3 regions of the Modestobacter sp. VKM Ac-2978 genome follow, and region 2 is predicted to be linked to each of the others. Evidence: riboswitches for the same ligand, from Rfam matches in the RefSeq annotation. Region 2 holds a riboswitch; each other region holds the start of a gene.
The links. Region 2 has a riboswitch for cyclic di-AMP ahead of O2W53_RS08600 (C40 family peptidase). Riboswitches for the same ligand answer to the same signal wherever they lie in the genome.
Positions count from the first base shown of each region.

Region 1 (5,345 bases), on a different contig from region 2:
AGCACTGGGACCTCACCGGGGACCGCTGGGAGTGGAACGTGGCCTGGCGCATCTTCTGCCACCCGTTCGCTGCCTTCCAGCAGTCCGACGCCGACGCGACCAGTCACGAGAGGATCCAGGCGGCCCAGCTGAGAGCCGCGCTGTTGCGGTACCCCGGCGATGCGTCGCTCGCGGACCTGGTCGACGAGATGCGGACCCGGAGCCGGCGGTTCGACACGCTGTGGCGGGCACCGCGACCGGTGGAGGCCTACGAGAGCAGCGCGACGTTCACCCAGTCCGACGGGGACTCCGTCTCGCTCGTCGGGAACCTGATCGCCATCCCCGGTGACGACCTGTCGGCCGTCCTGCTGACCGCGGCGCCGGGTTCGCGTGACGAGGCCCGACTGGCGGAGGTGCTCAGTGCCGCCGATGGGCAGGCGGTCATCAAGGTGGGCCAGTCCGGCCCGGGCTGATCGCGCCGGGACCAGCGACGTCGGGTGACGTCTCAACGCTCGTGAGCCTGGTCCGCGACGGTGGCAAGGTCGTCAGCACCACCGGAGACCTGCAGGTCGAGGTCACCCGCCGCATCCCGCTGACCGAACTGCCCGCGCTGCACGCCGAAGCCGCCGCCGGCCCATCGAGGGCAAGGTCGTCGTCGAGCCGGCCTGAGCCCGCGCCACTGCCCGTGCTCTTGTGCTTCCCGGGCCGTCGGGCTGGGGGCTGGGTGTGGTCGACTGGAGTTGCTGCCTCGCGTGCCGATGTGGCTGGTGTCCCCTGCGGGACGTACACCGATGAGGGGATGTGGACATGGAGCACCTGCGCCGATTGCAGATCGAGCGGCCCGTGGTCTTCTGGGTCGTCATGCTGGCGGGCTTCTTCGTGGCCTTCCAGCTGCTGTTGTTCGTGGCGGCGCTGCTGCTGGGTCCGTTCGGGCTGCCGGCCTGGGCGCCCATCGCGGTGGTGCTGGCCGGTCTGGTCTTCGTCGCGCGACGGCAGCAGCGCTGACCCGACCGCCGGGCCGGGACGACGTGCCCGGCCGGGCGGCTGCGGTCAGAAGGAGACCGGGAGCTCCTCGACGCCGTGGACGAAGGACAGCCCGCGCCAGGGGAGCTGCTCCTCGGGAACGGCGAGCGCGAGGTCCGGGAAGCGGCGGAACAGCGCCGGGAGCGCGATGCGGAGTTCCAGGCGCGCGAGTTCAGCGCCGACGCAGCGGTGCACCCCGTGGCCGAACGCCAGGTGACCGCCGGCGGGGGACCGGGTCGGCTGGAACTGGTCGGGCTGCGGGCCGGCCCAGGCCGGGTCGCGGTCGGCCCCGCTGAGGGAGACGGCGACGAGGTCGCCCTGCTGGATCGGGCAGCCGGCCAGCTCCAGGTCCTGCTTGGCGAACCGCGGGAAGGCCACCTGGACCACCGACAGGTAGCGCAGCAGCTCCTCCACCAGGCCGTCGATCTCGGCCGGTGAGCCCCCTCGGACGATGGCGGCATGGGCGGGGTCGCGCAGCAGCACCATGGTGCCCAGGGAGATGGAGCTGGCGGTGGTCTCGTACCCGCCGGTGACGATCCCGTCGACGAGGCCCGCGAGGTCGTCGTCGGAGATGCCGTCGCCCTCGGCCAGGAGGATCCGCCCGATCAAGCCGTCCCCGGGCGCCGTCCGCTGCCGCGCCACCACGTCGAGGAGGATCCGCTTCTGCTCCGACACCGCACCGAGCGCCGCGGCCACACCCCCCGTGGCGTCGAAGCGCTGGGTGCCCAGCCGGACGAAGGCCTCGTGGTCGGCGTCGTCCAGCCCCAGCAGCCCGCAGATCACGTCCATCGGGACCCGCCAGGAGACGTGCTCGGCCAGGTCTGCCGGCGATCCGGCGGCGGCGAGCTCGTCCAGCCGGCGGGTGACGATCGCCTCGACCGTGGGCTCCAGCCGGTCCAGCCGGCGCCGGGTGAACTCCGGGGCCACGAGCTTGCGCAGCCGGGTGTGCAGCGGCGGGTCGGTGAAACCGAGGCCGCCGACGTCTGCTGTCGACCCCGGTCCGGCGTCGCCGAACAGGTGCCGGATGTCGTTGCTGTAGGAGTCGCGGTCGGCGAGGACGGCGCGGGCCTGCTCGTAACCGGTGACCAGGTGCGCCGCGAGACCCATGGGCAGGTCGAGCCGCTCCACCGGACAGCGGGCGCGCAGCTCGGCGAGCTCCGGCACCGGGTCCACCCCGCGCCGCAGCAGGGGCAGTCGAGCGCTCTCCGGGAAGAAGGTCAGCTCGGTGAGGTCGATGCCCTTCTTGCGGATCCGTCGCTCCACGATGCGGCCGAGCCACGCCTGGGCCACGGCCCGCGCGCTGCGCTGGCGCCGCGGCCACCCGCCCGACCTCCGCGTCACCGGTCGGGCGGCCAGGGCGGCGGTCCGCCGCACGCGGCGACGCCTGGACCCGGGTGGTGTTGAGAAGTCGGTCGTGGACATGATCCCTCGTCGTCATCCGGGCACCGGCGCGACGTCGAGCCACGCCGAGCCCACCGGGGGAGCGACACCCGACCGGCGCCGGGTGCTGATCGTGCGACGTCCGCCGTGCGACGACGTCGTGGGACCTGGATCGGATCACGGGCCTCGCGCGGTCGCCGTCGACTGTGCCCGCACCGTGGCGGGCCATCCGTGGCGGTGGGCTCTGCCCCGACCATCCCACGCGGACGGTCGGACACCGTCGGCGGCCCTCGGCGGCGGAGACGCACCGTGCCCCCCTGCCCGCGGTACGGGCAGGGGGGCACGGTGTCCGCCCTGGTGGAGCGAGGCCGGGCGGGTCAGCCCGCCTGGTAGTTCACGTGCGGGTGGTCCATGTGGTTGGCCGTGGCGCTGCCGCGATCGGCCATGGGGCTCCACGAGCCGGTCGGCGACATGAGGATGCGCTGCTGCCAGATGATGTAGTCCACGCCGAGGGCGTCCCAGTTGGCGATGTGGTACTCGACGATCGCGTTCCCGAGCGCGGTGTCGGACATGACCATGTAGTCCAGGGCCAGCCCGGAGGGGTGGCCGTTCGGGTCGGTCGCGCTGCCGCGCGTCCCACCGATGGTGATGCCGGCGGCGCCGGGGACGTCGCGCACGACGGCGTCCGCGGCGGCCGCGGCCCGCGGCTGCACGGGCCCGGCGGTGTTGGTGATGTGGGCGGCCGCCGTGGACTGCGAGGCGACGGCCACCACCGGAGCCGGAGCCGGTGTCGGGGCGGGAGTCGGTGCCGGGGCGGGTGCCGGGGCGGGAGCCGGTGCGGGAGCCGGTGCCGGGGCGGGAGCCGGGGCGGGAGCCGGTGCGGGGGCAGGTGCCGGGGCGGGTGCGGGTGCCGGGGCGGGAGCCGGTGCCGGGGCGGGTGCGGGTGCCGGGGCGGGCGCCGGGACCGGCGCCGGAGCAGCAGCAGGTGCCGGTGCTGCGTCCTCGGCGCCGAGGAGGAACCGCACCTGCCCCGGGGTGAGCGCCGCGCGGTCCTCGCCGAAGGCGCCGATGTTGCGCTGGTAGAGGTCCCGCCAGGACTGCCCGTGGGCCCCCGCGAGCGCGGCGAACGGGTCGCCCTGCTCGGCGGTGTGCCGGTCTTCCTGGGTCGCGGTGACCGAGGGCGCCGGGCTGGTGGTGTGGGCCTGCGCCGGGGAGCTGAGGACGCCCAGCGTGACGACGGAGACGCCGGCCACGACGGGGAGGCCGACGAGGACGTCCCGCGTGCGGACGAAGCGAGACGAGCTGTTCTTGGGCATGGTGATCTCCGATCACCGCCTGAGGGGTTAGCTGTCGGGTTCGGGCGATCGGTGCCCGGCCGGCGATGCCGGCTTCACCCCGAGGCGCGCCATCCGATGGATCGGCGCGCCGTGTGCGGTGGGTTCCCCACCCCTGCCCTGAAGGTCCTGGATGGCGGCCGGCAGGCAGGGTTGGGCGGACCGGCGCCACGCCCACGAAGTCGGCGTGACCGGAACGTTATGTACCCGCAATGGGGCTGTCTTCGTGACGGTCGTCACGCCATCGGCGTGCCGTCGGCGGCACGCCGTCCGGTGGCGGGACGCGCCGGCCGACTCGCCGCCGTAGTGCCGGACAGCGGGCCCGGGGCGCCGTCCGCGCGAGAGTGGGGAAGGCCACGACCCGCTCGTGGTCGGCAGCCGTGACTTCACGTCGACGCTCCGTAGCCTGCAGGGGATGAACCCCACGACCCGGAACCGCAGCCGGCGGTTCCCCCGCCTGCCGGACCGGGCGCGCAAGGCGATCTCCGGGTCCGGGCCGCCGACGGCACCGCTGGCGCTGCGCGCCCAGCCCAGCCGGGTCGACGCGGACACCGCGCGCTCGGCGCTCGGCCTCGCCTTGCGCATCGGGGAGTCGATGCTGGCGGTCGGGGCCTCGGCGGCCGACGTGACCGCCACCGTGCTGCGCGTGGCCGCGGGCTACGGGCTGACCGACTGCCAGGTCGACATCACGTTCACCTCGCTGACGATCAGCTACGACCCGGACGACGTCCCACCGCTCATGCTGATGCGGATCGTGCGCCCGCGGGGGCTGGACTACACCCGGCTCCAGGGCATCACCGACCTGGCGGCGGAGATCAAGACAGCCGGCCTGGGCCTGGAGGAGGCGCACCGTCAGCTGGACGACGTGCTGTCGGCGCCGCACCCCTACCGCCGCTCGATCCACGCGCTCGGCTGGTCGGGTGTGGCCGGTTGCGTCGCCTTCCTGCTCGGCGGGGACTGGCTGGTGGCGCTGGTCGCGGCGCTCACCACGGCCGCCATCGAGCAGACGATGCGAGCCCTCGACCGGCGTGGGCTGCCGATGTTCTTCCAGCAGGCACTCGGCGCCGCGGTGGCCACCGGAGCGGCCGTCCTCCTCATCGTCTCCGAGGTCGAGGTCCGCACCTCGCTGGTGGTCGCCGCAGGGATCGTGGTGCTCCTGGCCGGCCTCTCCTTCGTGGGTGCGGCCGAGGACGCGATCAACGGCTTCCCGGTCACCGCCGCGGCGCGCGCCTTCGAGGTGCTCACCTTGACGACCGGCATCGTCGTCGGCATCGCCGCCGTGCTGGACCTGGCGCAGCGGGCGGGTGTCCCGCTGCGCGTGACCGACCCGTCGATGTACACCGTGCCGTTCGCCGTGGCGCTGGCCGCAGCCGCCGGGATGGCGGGGTCCTGGGCCCTCGCGTCCCATGCCCGCCCGCACGCCGTCGGGGTCGCCACGGTGGCCGGCGCGCTGGCCTGGACGACGTCGTCGGCGACCGCGGCGTTCGGGGCCGGCCCCGCGGTGGCGAGCGGGACGGCGGCTGTGGTCGTCGGCTTCTGCGGTGCGGCGCTGACCGATCGGCTCCGGTTCCCGCCCCTGCTCGTCGCGGTCTGCGGCATCGTGCCGCTGCTGCCCGGGCTCACGATCTA
Region 1 is NZ_JAPVBP010000012.1:34,787-40,131, forward strand. It holds gene O2W53_RS22990 (helix-turn-helix domain-containing protein) at 1-452, shown strand, start outside; gene O2W53_RS22995 (hypothetical protein) at 787-984, shown strand; gene O2W53_RS23000 (cytochrome P450) at 1,030-2,292, opposite strand; gene O2W53_RS23005 (hypothetical protein) at 2,760-3,698, opposite strand; cyclic di-AMP (ydaO/yuaA leader) riboswitch at 3,700-3,815, opposite strand; gene O2W53_RS23010 (threonine/serine ThrE exporter family protein) at 4,132-5,345, shown strand, end outside.
Region 1: another riboswitch for cyclic di-AMP. It lies ahead of O2W53_RS23005 (hypothetical protein); the one in region 2 lies ahead of O2W53_RS08600 (C40 family peptidase).

Region 2 (5,345 bases):
TCCAGCGGCAGCGGCGGCGGGGACGGCACCCAGGCGTCGACGATCCGGGGCTCGGCGGCCCGCAGGTCGGCCAGCAACCCGGGCACCAGCGGGTCGAGCCCACTGGTCGTGTTGGCCAGCATCACCGCTCCGACCTGCTCGGACCGGTCGACGAAGACCCCGGCGAGGAAGCCCGGCATCGAACCGCCGTGACCGATGAGGGTGTGCCCGTCGACCCGCAGCACCTGCACCCCCAGCCCGTACGCCGACCACCCGGGGGACGACGAGTCGATCCCGGCCGGCACGGTCATCTCCTCCAGCGTCGCCGGGGAGAGCACGTCGCCGGTGTCGCCGAGCAGGAAGGCGGCGAACCGGCCGAGGTCGGCCAGCGTCGCCCACAGCTGGCCGGCCGCGGCCATGACGCCGGCGTCGTGCTCGGGCTCGGGCAGCACGACGTCTGCCCACGGGTGCACCGCCGCACCCTGCGCCGCCCGACCGGTGGGCCGCGGGGTGGTGCGCTCCATGCCCAGCGGCAGCAGCACCTCGTCCCGGACCACCTCCACCCAGGAGCGCCCACGATGCCGGGCGACCAGCTCACCGAGCAGCCCGAACCCGAGGTTCGAGTAGTGGAACCGCCGGGCGCTGCCCAGGACGACGTCGTCGTCGGTCAGCCGGAGCTCGGCCAGCGACCCGCCGGGGACGCGCTCCCACCAGCCGCCGGGGCTCTCCGAGCTCGCGCCGGCGAGGTGGGCGAGCAGCTGGCCCACGGTGCGCTCCCCGAAGGGGGTGTCGGGGACGTGCTCCTCGAGCAGGTCGTCGAGCCCCAGGCGGCCCTCGTCGCGCAGCCGGAGCACGACCAGGGCCGTCACCGTCTTGCTGATCGAGCCCAGCCGGTACTGCACGTCGGTGTGCGGCTCGGCGACGTCGCCGCGACCGGCCGACCAGGCCAGCCCGCCGTCCCGGACGACGCCCGCGACCAGGCTGGGTGCCCGGCCGTCGCGCTGGACCCGGGCGGTGCGGGCCAGCAGGGTGCGGGCGGTGGCGGGCAGGACGGGGGTGACCATCGGGCGCTCAGCCGGCCCGGACCGGCGTGGTGGCGTCCACCGGCAGCCGGCCGGTACGCCGAGCCCAGCGCTCGAACCAGATGGTCACCAGTGGCGGGATGGAGGCGGCCAGCGCCAGCAGCCCGGTGGCCGGGGTCCAGCGGAGCACCCGCCACGCCAGCAGGGCGACGACGACGTAGGCCACGAACACCGCACCGTGGACCGGGCCGAAGACCTGCACGCCCAGCTCCGAGGCCTGCAGCACCCGCTTGACGAACATGCCGGCCAGCAGGAGCACCCAGGAGACGGCCTCGGCGATGGCGACGACGCGGAAGACGCGGGCGACCCTCGTGGGGTCGATCAGTGCGGCGGGCACGGTGCTCCTCGGGGTGGGCATGGCGTGGGCTGTACCTCATCGTGCCCGGCGGGACGGGGTGCCGGTGCGCGTACCCGGGTGATCGTCGCCACCGGGCCCGGACGCGCCGGTGCCCCGGCCGCCGTCAGGCGACCGGGGCACCGGCGGGTGTCGCGGGGTGGTGCAGCTGTCAGCCGGCGACCCGACGCATGGCGGTGATGGGGCCCATGGCGTCGATGCTGGCGACCTTGACCACGTCACCCGACGTCGGCGCGTGGACCATCTGGCCGTTGCCGATGTAGATGCCGATGTGGCTGACCGGGCTGTAGTAGGCGATGAGGTCGCCCGGCTGCAGCTCGCCGCGGGAGACCGCCCGACCCGACGCCGCCTGCTGCCGGCTGCTGCGGGGCAGGTTGACCCCGGCCGCGGCGTAGGAGTACTTCACCAGCCCGGAGCAGTCGTAGGAGTTCGGGCCGGTGGCGCCCCAGACGTAGGGCTTGCCGCGCTGGGCCATCGCGGTGCTCACCGCGGTGGCGGCAGCGCCGCTGCTGGCCACGACCGGCGCGGCCGGAGCCGGTGCCGGCGCCGCAGCGGCGGCCGGGGCGGGGGCGGCCGCACGGGCAGCGGGGGCCGTGCGCTCGTCGCGCGAGGCGGTCTGGGCGTTGGTGCGCTCCGCCGCCGCGGCGGCCTGGGCCTCGCGCTCGGCTGCGGCTGCCGCCGCTTCTGCGGCCGCGTGCTGCTCGGCCAGGATGCGGGCGCGCTCGCGCTCCTCGGCGGAGAGCCGGTCGTACTCGGCCTGGTACTCGGCGATCTGCTCGTTCAGGTCGGCCTGCTGGGCAGCGACCTCAGCGACCTGGGCCTCCGCGTCGGCAGCGGCCTTCTCGGCAGCGGCCTTCGCCTCGTCGGCGCTGACGGTGGCCTGCTGCGCGACCCCGAGCACCTCGTTGTTGTGCCCGGCGATGCTGTCCAGCGTGCCCATCCGGTCGAGCATCTCGTCGGCGGAGGAGCTGGTGAGCATGGCCTGCAGCGAGGAGAGCTGCTCACCGGTGAAGGCGCTGCGGGCGACCTGGCGCACGTGGTCACGGGCCTCGATCACGGCCGCCTCAGCGGCGACGAGCTCGGCGGCGGCAGCGTCCGAGGCGGCCTTCATGCTGGTCAGCACGTCGGTCGCTTCGTGCATCTTCTCGGTGACGACCTCGAGGTCGTGACCGCGGGCGGCGATGAGCTCGGCCGCCTCCTGCGAGGTGGTGGGTGTTTCAGGAGCCGCCAGGGCGGGCACCGGTGCGAGGGCGACGCCACCCGCGACGAACAGAGTGAGCAGGGCCCGTCGGCCGTTGCGGCCACGACGGACAGAGATGTGCGAACTCGCCATGTTCGGCGGGTGTGTCCTTTCTTCCACCTGCCGCCTACCGAGTTAGCTGACGGGTTCGGGCGGGAAGACGCCCGGCTCCTCGGGCCCGCGAGCGGGCCGTGCGGAGCTTCACCCCAGTGCTGCGGTGGGTCCCCGGTCCACGAGCCCGCGAGTGTTGCGGCGAGCCGTGTGGTTCGGCGGCGGTCCTGTCGGTGGTCACCCGGGTGGGCGACTGCGCTGCCCGTCAGGACCGCTGGTGACCGTACGTGCGTTATGTGCTCGTGACAAACGACTGGGGTCAATTTGTGGAAATCCCCGGGCGTGTGCTCCAACACGCTCACCGAGCGTGACAGGCTCGCCGCGTGAAGGGCCTGGCACAGCGGGAGTTCTGCCTCGTACTGCTCCGCCGCATGGCCGACACGCGACCCGACCTGGTCGCCGAGGCGTTGCCCAGACTCGGCGCCGACCGGGCCGAGGCGCGTGCCGCGCACCGTCGTTGGCGCGCGCTCCATCACACAGAGCGAGCACCGCGCGGGCTCGTGCTGCGCGCTGCCGTGCTCGGTCCACCCGCCGATCAGGAGGACCGCCGGTTCGGTGACGTCGACCTCGTCGTCCGGCGGTGGCCGCTGCCGCTGTGGCCGCACCTGCGGTGGGAGGTGCTGGGCGGCCCGGACGGCGCGGTGCTCCACGAGCAGCTGGTCCGCGCGCCCGGTTCCGCGGTGCCGGCCGCCGCACCGGGGGCCCTGCGCGTCTGGGAGCACGTGGTGGACGACGTCGTGACCCTGCCCGGCGCGGCCGCGGTGGACCCCGGCGTCCCGAGTCACTTCGAGGTGCACCTCCCCGGCCGGGTGCGGGCCCGGTTCGCCTGGGGGCTGCTGCAGCGGGTGGACGACGGCGCGCCAGGATGACCTGGTGCCGACCCTCTCCGCCGCCTCGTGGGACGACCCGGACGTCGCCGCGCTGACCGCCGCCCAGCAGGTCGAGCTGCGGGCCCGCTACGGCGGTGCCAGCGAGCCGGGGGTGCCGCCGTCCGCCGCCGACGTCGCCGTCGTCCTCCTCGCCCGGGACGACGACGGCACGCCGATCGGCTGCGGCGCGCTGCGGCCCCTCGGGGACGGCACCGCCGAGCTCAAGCGGATGTACGTCGTCCCGGCGGCCCGCGGTCGCGGCGTCTCCCGGCTGCTGCTCACCGGGCTGGAGGCGGAGGCGGTGGGTCGGGGCTGGACCACCGTGCTGCTGGAGACCGGGCCGCGCCAGCCCGAGGCGATCGGGCTGTACACCGCGGCCGGCTACCGGCCGGTCCCGGCGTTCGGGCACTACGTGGACGACCCGTTCTCGCTCTGCTTCGCCCGGGAGCTGGCGTGAGCACCGCAGCCCGGTACGACGCCGTCGTGGTGGGCGGCGGCCACAACGGGCTGGTCGCCGCCGCCTACCTGGCCCGCGCGGGCTGGTCGGTGCTCGTGCTGGAGCGGCGGGCCGTGCTCGGCGGCGCCGCGGTCAGCGAGCAGGTCTTCCCGGGCGTCGACGTCCGGCTGTCGGCCTACTCCTACCTGGTCAGCCTGCTGCCCGACCGGGTCGTCACCGACCTGGCGCTGCCGATCACCCTGCTGGACCGGGCGGTCGCCTCCTACACCCCGCTGCGCCGCGGCGGTGCGGCCACCGGGCTGCTGGTCGAGCGGGACGAGGGGCCGGAGACGGCGGCCTCCTTCCGCGCCCTCACCGGCTCGGACGCCGAGTTCGCCGGCTGGCAGCGGTTCTACGGCCGACTGACCACCCTCGCCGAGGACCTGGCCCCCACCCTGACCGGACCGCTGCCCAGCGAGGCGGCGGTCACCGCGCGCCTGCGGGACCCAGCGATCTGGCGCTACCTGCGGGAACGGCCGCTGGCCGACGTCGTCGCTGACCACCTGACCGACGACGAGGTCCGGGGCATCGCGCTCACCGACGGGCTGATCGGCACCTTCGCCGACGTGCACGCCGCCGACGGGCTGGCCGGCCGGTGCTTCCTGTACCACCTCATCGGCAACGGCACCGGCCGCTGGCGGGTGCCGGTCGGTGGGATGGGTGCGGTCAGCGGCGCGCTGGCCGACGCAGCCCGGGCGCGCGGTGCCGCACTGCTCACCCGCGCCGAGGTCACCGCGGTCGAGACCCGGGCCGACGGCGTCACCGTGCACTGGACCGACGCCGACGGGACGGCGCACGCGGCCGACGCCGGGCACCTGGTCAGCGGCGCGGCCCCGGCCGTGCTCGACGAGCTGCTGGGCGCCGCCCCGGCGCCGCGGCCGTCGGGGTCGCAGCTGAAGGTCAACATGGTGCTGCGCCGGCTGCCCGGGCTGCGGTCCGGCGCGGATCCCCGCCGGGTCTTCAGCGGCACCGTGCACGTCGACGAGGCTGCCGGCCAGCTCGACGCCGCGTACGCGCAGGCCGCGGCCGGGCAGCTGCCCGAGGTGGTCCCCTTCGAGGTGTACTGCCACTCGCTCACCGACCCGTCGATCGTCGGCGACACCGGGCTGCACACCCTGACCCTGTTCGGGTTGCACACGCCGGCCGAGCTCTACGCGGCCGACCCCGTCGGGACCCGGACGGAGGCGGTGCGGCGGGTGCTGGCCCAGCTGGA
Region 2 is NZ_JAPVBP010000003.1:206,547-211,891, reverse strand. It holds gene O2W53_RS08610 (serine hydrolase domain-containing protein) at 1-1,043, opposite strand, end outside; gene O2W53_RS08605 (DUF3817 domain-containing protein) at 1,051-1,419, opposite strand; gene O2W53_RS08600 (C40 family peptidase) at 1,568-2,749, opposite strand; cyclic di-AMP (ydaO/yuaA leader) riboswitch at 2,766-2,921, opposite strand; gene O2W53_RS08595 (hypothetical protein) at 3,091-3,636, shown strand; gene O2W53_RS08590 (GNAT family N-acetyltransferase) at 3,641-4,093, shown strand; gene O2W53_RS08585 (phytoene desaturase family protein) at 4,090-5,345, shown strand, end outside.

Region 3 (5,345 bases), on a different contig from region 2:
GCGTCCAGCGGCTCGGTGACCGCCAGCGCAGCGTCCAGCCGGGAGTGCAGCTCGGCCGAGGGGCCGGCCCACTCGGCACCGGGCACGGCGCCGGGCACGTCCCACACCGGGACGACGAGCCCGAGGGCGCGGAAGGCGCCGGCGTAGCGGGTGCCCTCCCCCAGGCTCAGCTGCTCGGCCGCGCCGAGCCGGGCCAGGGCGTCCAGCAGCGCCTCCTCCGGCTCGGGGCGCACCCAGCGCACGTGGCCGCGCTCGGTGGTGGGCCGGCACCAGTAGGCGGCCTCCAGCCCGTCCAGCCGCACCGTGGGCATCACCATCTCGTTGGCCTGCTGCAGGCTCGCGCGGGCGGTCGCGTCGACGTCGGCGCCCTCCAGCCAGAACTCGAAGTCGTCGTGCACGGTGACCTCGAACGGAGCCGAGAGGTCCAGCAGCTCCTGCAGCCGCGGCCCGGCCGAGCCGGCGGCACCGATGGGGCCCGGGTCGACGGGGGCGCCGGCCGGCGCCTCGAGCGCGGCGGCGAGCGCGGTGCCGAGGTCGCGGCTGACGTCGTCGGAGGAGGTCTGCAGCTGGACGCCGAGCAGGATCTCGCCGTTGGCCCGCACCAGGGCAGGGGTGCCGCCGGGGAGCACGCTGGCCAGCGTGACCGACCGGCCCTCCGTGGTGGTCAGCTTGGCGGTGGCGGCCGGCACGAGCTCGCGCAGCGCCACCCAGTCGACCTCGCCGGGCAGGCCCTCGAACGGGCGGAGCACCGGCTGGCCGTAGCCGGAGCCGTGGCAGTGCTTGTAGCGGCGACCGGAGCCACAGGGGCAGGGCGCCTTCGGGTTGGTCTCACCGTCGGTCGCGGCAGGGGCGGCGGGGCGGCGGCGGGTCGTGGAGCGGGCCATGCCTGCGAGCGTAGGAGGCGCCGTCGGCGACCGGGGGACGGCGTCCCGTCCGGCTGCCGCCCGTAGGCTCTGCCGGTGACACCGGCTCCCGTCCCGTTCGACCTGACCGACCCCGCGCTGGTCGCCGATCCCTATCCCGCGTTCGCCGTGGCCCGCGCCGCAGCGCCGGTGCAGTGGGACGAGCGGCAAGGCCTGTGGCTGGCCTTCGGCCACGCCGAGGCCAACGCCGTCCTCCGGGATCGGCGGCTGGGCCGGATCTGGTCGGACCGGACCCCCACCGAGCGGTTCGAGAGCTTCAACCTGATCCACCGCAACGCCATCCTGGAGATGGAGCCGCCCACGCACACCCGGCTGCGGCGGCTGATCAGCGCGGCGTTCGCCCGCGGCCACGTCGAGCGGCTGCGACCGTGGGTCCAGGACCTGGCCGACTCGCTCGTCGACTCCCTCGTCGAGCGCTCCGCCGGCGCGACCGGCGTCGACGTGCTGTCCGGCATGGCCGAGGAGCTGCCGGTCGCAGTCATCGCCGAGCTGCTCGGGGTGCCGGCGGTCGACCGGCCGCTGCTGCGCCCGTGGTCGAACGCGATCGTGAAGATGTACGAGTACGGCCGGACGTCGGAGATCGAGGCCGACGCCGAGCGGGCCGCCGCCGAGTTCGTCGCCTACCTGCGCGAGCTGGCCGCCGAGCGGCGGACCGCACCGGGCGAGGACCTGCTCACCCACCTGGTCACGGTGCGCGACGCCGAGGGCGACCGGCTCACCGAGGACGAGCTGGTGACCACCTGCATCCTGCTGCTCAACGCCGGCCACGAGGCGACGGTCAACGTCAGCGGCAACGGCCTGCTGGCGCTGCTGGAGCACCCCGACCAGCTCGCCCGGCTGCGCGCGGACCCGGCCCTGCTGCCGACGGCGATCGAGGAGCTGATGCGCTACGACTCACCGCTGCAGCTGTTCGAGCGCACCGCCACCGAGGACGTCGAGATCGGCGGGGTCACCGTCGCTCGGGGACAGAAGATCGCCGCCCTGCTGGGCAGCGCCAACCGCGACCCGGCCGTCTTCGTCGACCCGGACACCCTCGACGTCGGACGCGCGGACAACCCGCACATCTCCTTCGGGGCCGGGGTGCACTTCTGCATCGGTGCCCCGCTGGCCCGGGTGGAGCTGCAGGCCTCCTTCGGTGCACTGCTGAGCCGGACGTCCCGGCTGGAGCTGGCCCGCCCGGCCCGGCGCCGCCCGGAGTTCGTCATCCGCGGGCTGCAGGACCTGCCGGTCGTGCTCACCGGCCGCTGAGCCGTTGCGCCGGGAGACGACCTCGGGGCACCGGCGCACGCCGCGTCCATGATCCGTCACAGCTCGTGCTGACCGCGTCGGGGAGCCCGGGAAAGCTCGTCGCCGACCGGCTCCCGCGGCCGACGGCCTGCCTACCGTTGTCCCCGTCCGCCGCACGGCGGGCTCCGGACGACGGCACCGCCGAACCTGCCCACCGTCGCCCGGACGTCACGAGACCACGGGCAGGCGCGGGGGACCCACCTCGCAGGACCAGGCCTCCGGGCCTTGGGGTGAAGCCGCAGCACGCGGCCGGGCAGCTCTCGCCCGAACCCGACAGCTAACTCCGCAGGCGGCGAGAGGCACACACACCCATGCTCAATCGCTTCACGGCACGGCGCGACCGCTCCACCGAGCGCTCCGCCTTCGCTTCGGCGGCACGCCCCGCCATGGTCGTCGCGGCAGCCGCGGCGATGTCCTTCGGGGTCATCGCACCGGCCGCGGCCCACACCGGCAGCCACACCGTCAGCCCCGGTGACACGCTCAACGAGCTGGCCGCCAGCCACGGCGCCACCTGGCAGGACATCCACGCCGCCAACCGCGACACCATCGGCAGCAACCCGAACGTGCTGCGCGTCGGCCAGGTGCTGACCATCGGCGGAGGGGCGGCCCCGGCGGCTGCACCGGCAGCCGCACCCGCGGCGGCGACCGGCACCTACGTGGTGCGCTCCGGCGACACCCTCGGCAAGATCGCCGCCCAGCACGGCACCACCTGGCAGGCCCTCTACGCCGCCAACCGCGGCACCATCGGCGGCGACCCGAACGTGCTCCGCGTCGGCCAGACCCTCACCCTCGGCGGCGGGGCGGCCGCACCTGCGGCCCCGGCACCCAGCCGCCCGGTCGAGCAGCCCGCCAGCCGCAGCGCCGACCGGACCGCCAGCGGTGACCCCCGGTCCATCGCCCGGACCATGGTCGCCGAGCGCGGCTGGGGCCCCGGCGAGTTCGACTGCCTGGACGCCCTGTGGGAGAAGGAGAGCAACTGGGAGACCACGGCCGACAACCCGAACTCCAGCGCCTACGGCATCCCGCAGGCGCTGCCCGGTTCGAAGATGGCCTCGGCCGGCCCGGACTGGCGCACCAACCCGGCGACCCAGATCACCTGGGGCCTGGGCTACATCAGCGACCGCTACGGCACCCCGTGTGGCGCGTGGGCGCACTTCCGGGCCAACAACTGGTACTGATCGACCAGCGCGACGGGTCGGTCGGCGCGGTCAGGCGCTGACCGACCCGCACTGGTGGTCCGGGCGACCGGACCACCGGACCACCGGCACGACGACGCCCCGGCCGGGCAACCGGCCGGGGCGTCGTCCGTCCTCAGAGGCGCTGGTTGAGCCGGTGGTAGGCCGCGCTCCAGCGCAGCTCCTTGGCCAGGCTGCGCCGGGTGGTGTCGGCGTCGATGAGCACCAGCTCGGTGTCGAACACCTCCGCCAGGTCGGTCAGCTCATCGGCCCCCAGCTGGGTGGACAGCACCGTGTGGTGCGGCCCGCCGGCGGTCAGCCAGCCCTCGGTCGCCGTCTCGAAGTCCGGCCGGGGCTCCCAGACCGCCCGGGCGACCGGGAGGTTCGGCAGCGGCTCGGACGGCTCGACGACGTCGATCTCGTTGGCCACCCAGCGGAACCGGTCGCCCAGGTCGCACCAACCGACCGTGATGCCGTCGGCGGGGGCGGCGGTGAACACCAGCCGGGCCGGGTCCTCGCGGCCGCCGATGCCCAGCGGGTGCACCTCCAGCCGCGGCTTGTCCCCGGCGATCGTCGGGCACACCTCGAGCATGTGGGCACCGAGGATCTTCGGGGTCTCCGAGGCGAGGTCGTAGGTGTAGTCCTCCATGAAGGACGTGCCGCCGGGCAGCCCCTGGGCGGCGACCTTGAGCACCCGCAGCAGGGCGGAGGTCTTCCAGTCGCCCTCGCCGCCGAAGCCGTAGCCGTCGGCCATCAGCCGCTGCACGGCCAGGCCGGGGAGCTGGCGCAGGCCGCCGAGGTCCTCGAAGTTGGTGGTGAACGCACCGAAGCCGCCCTCGGTGAGGAACTGGCGCAGGGCCACCTCGATCCGGGCCTGGTAGCGGACGCTGTCATGCCGCTCCCCGCCCGGGCGCAGGTCGGCGTCCATCTCGTAGAGGTCGCCGTACTCCGCGACGACCGCGTCCACGGCGGAGTCGGCGACCGCGTCGACCACCTCGACCAGGTCGTTGACGCCCCAGGTGTTCACCGACATGCCGAAGCGGATCTCCGCCTCGACCTTGTCGCCCTCGGTGACCGCGACGTTCCGCATGTTGTCACCGAACCGGGCCAGCTTGAGGCCGCGGGCGGCGGCCGCACCGGCGGCGGCGCGGGCCCAGGAACCCACCCGGGCCTGCACCCGCGGGCTGCCCGCGTGGCCGGAGACGGTGGTGCGCGGCGTGCGCAGCCGGGTGAGCATGAACCCGTACTCCCGGTCGCCGTGGGCGGCCTGGTTCAGGTTCATGAAGTCCATGTCGATCGTCGCCCACGGGAGGGCGGCGTCGGCCTGGGTGTGCAGGTGCAGCAGCGGCTTGCGCAGCGCGTCCAGCCCGGAGATCCACATCTTCGCCGGCGAGAAGGTGTGCATCCAGGTGATGACGCCGAGGCAGTTCGGGTCCTCGTTCGCCGCGCCCATCATCTTCCGGATCGCACCGGCGTCGGTGAGCACCGGCTTCCAGACCACCCGGACCGGGACGGCGTCAGCGCCGTCCAGCGTCGCGGCGACCCGCTGCGACTGCTCGGCGACCTGCTGGAGGGTCTCCTCGCCGTACAGCCCCTGACTGCCGGTGAGGAACCAGATCTCCGAACCCTCGAATGCCACCTGCTGCTCCTTCGTGCTCATCGTTGTCCGTAGACGTTCTGGTAGCGCGCGTACAGCGAGTCGATGTCCGCCTGCGCGATCGGCTTGGGCTCACCCAGCTGGCGGGAGAGGTGCACGGTGCGGGCGACGTCCTCGGTCATGACGGCGGCCTTGACCGCGGCCTTCGCCGAGGGCCCGATGGTGAAGACGCCGTGGTTCTTCATCAGCACCGCCGACGAGCGGTGCCCCTGCAGCGTCTCCACGATGCCCTGGCCGATGGAGTCGTCACCGATCAGCGCGAACGGCCCCACGGGGATGGGCCCGCCGAACTCGTCGGCCATC
Region 3 is NZ_JAPVBP010000001.1:70,091-75,435, reverse strand. It holds gene O2W53_RS00360 (DUF5926 family protein) at 1-884, opposite strand, end outside; gene O2W53_RS00355 (cytochrome P450) at 960-2,171, shown strand; cyclic di-AMP (ydaO/yuaA leader) riboswitch at 2,399-2,497, shown strand; gene O2W53_RS00350 (LysM peptidoglycan-binding domain-containing protein) at 2,522-3,388, shown strand; gene araA (L-arabinose isomerase) at 3,522-5,045, opposite strand; gene O2W53_RS00340 (L-ribulose-5-phosphate 4-epimerase) at 5,042-5,345, opposite strand, start outside.
Region 3: another riboswitch for cyclic di-AMP. It lies ahead of O2W53_RS00350 (LysM peptidoglycan-binding domain-containing protein); the one in region 2 lies ahead of O2W53_RS08600 (C40 family peptidase).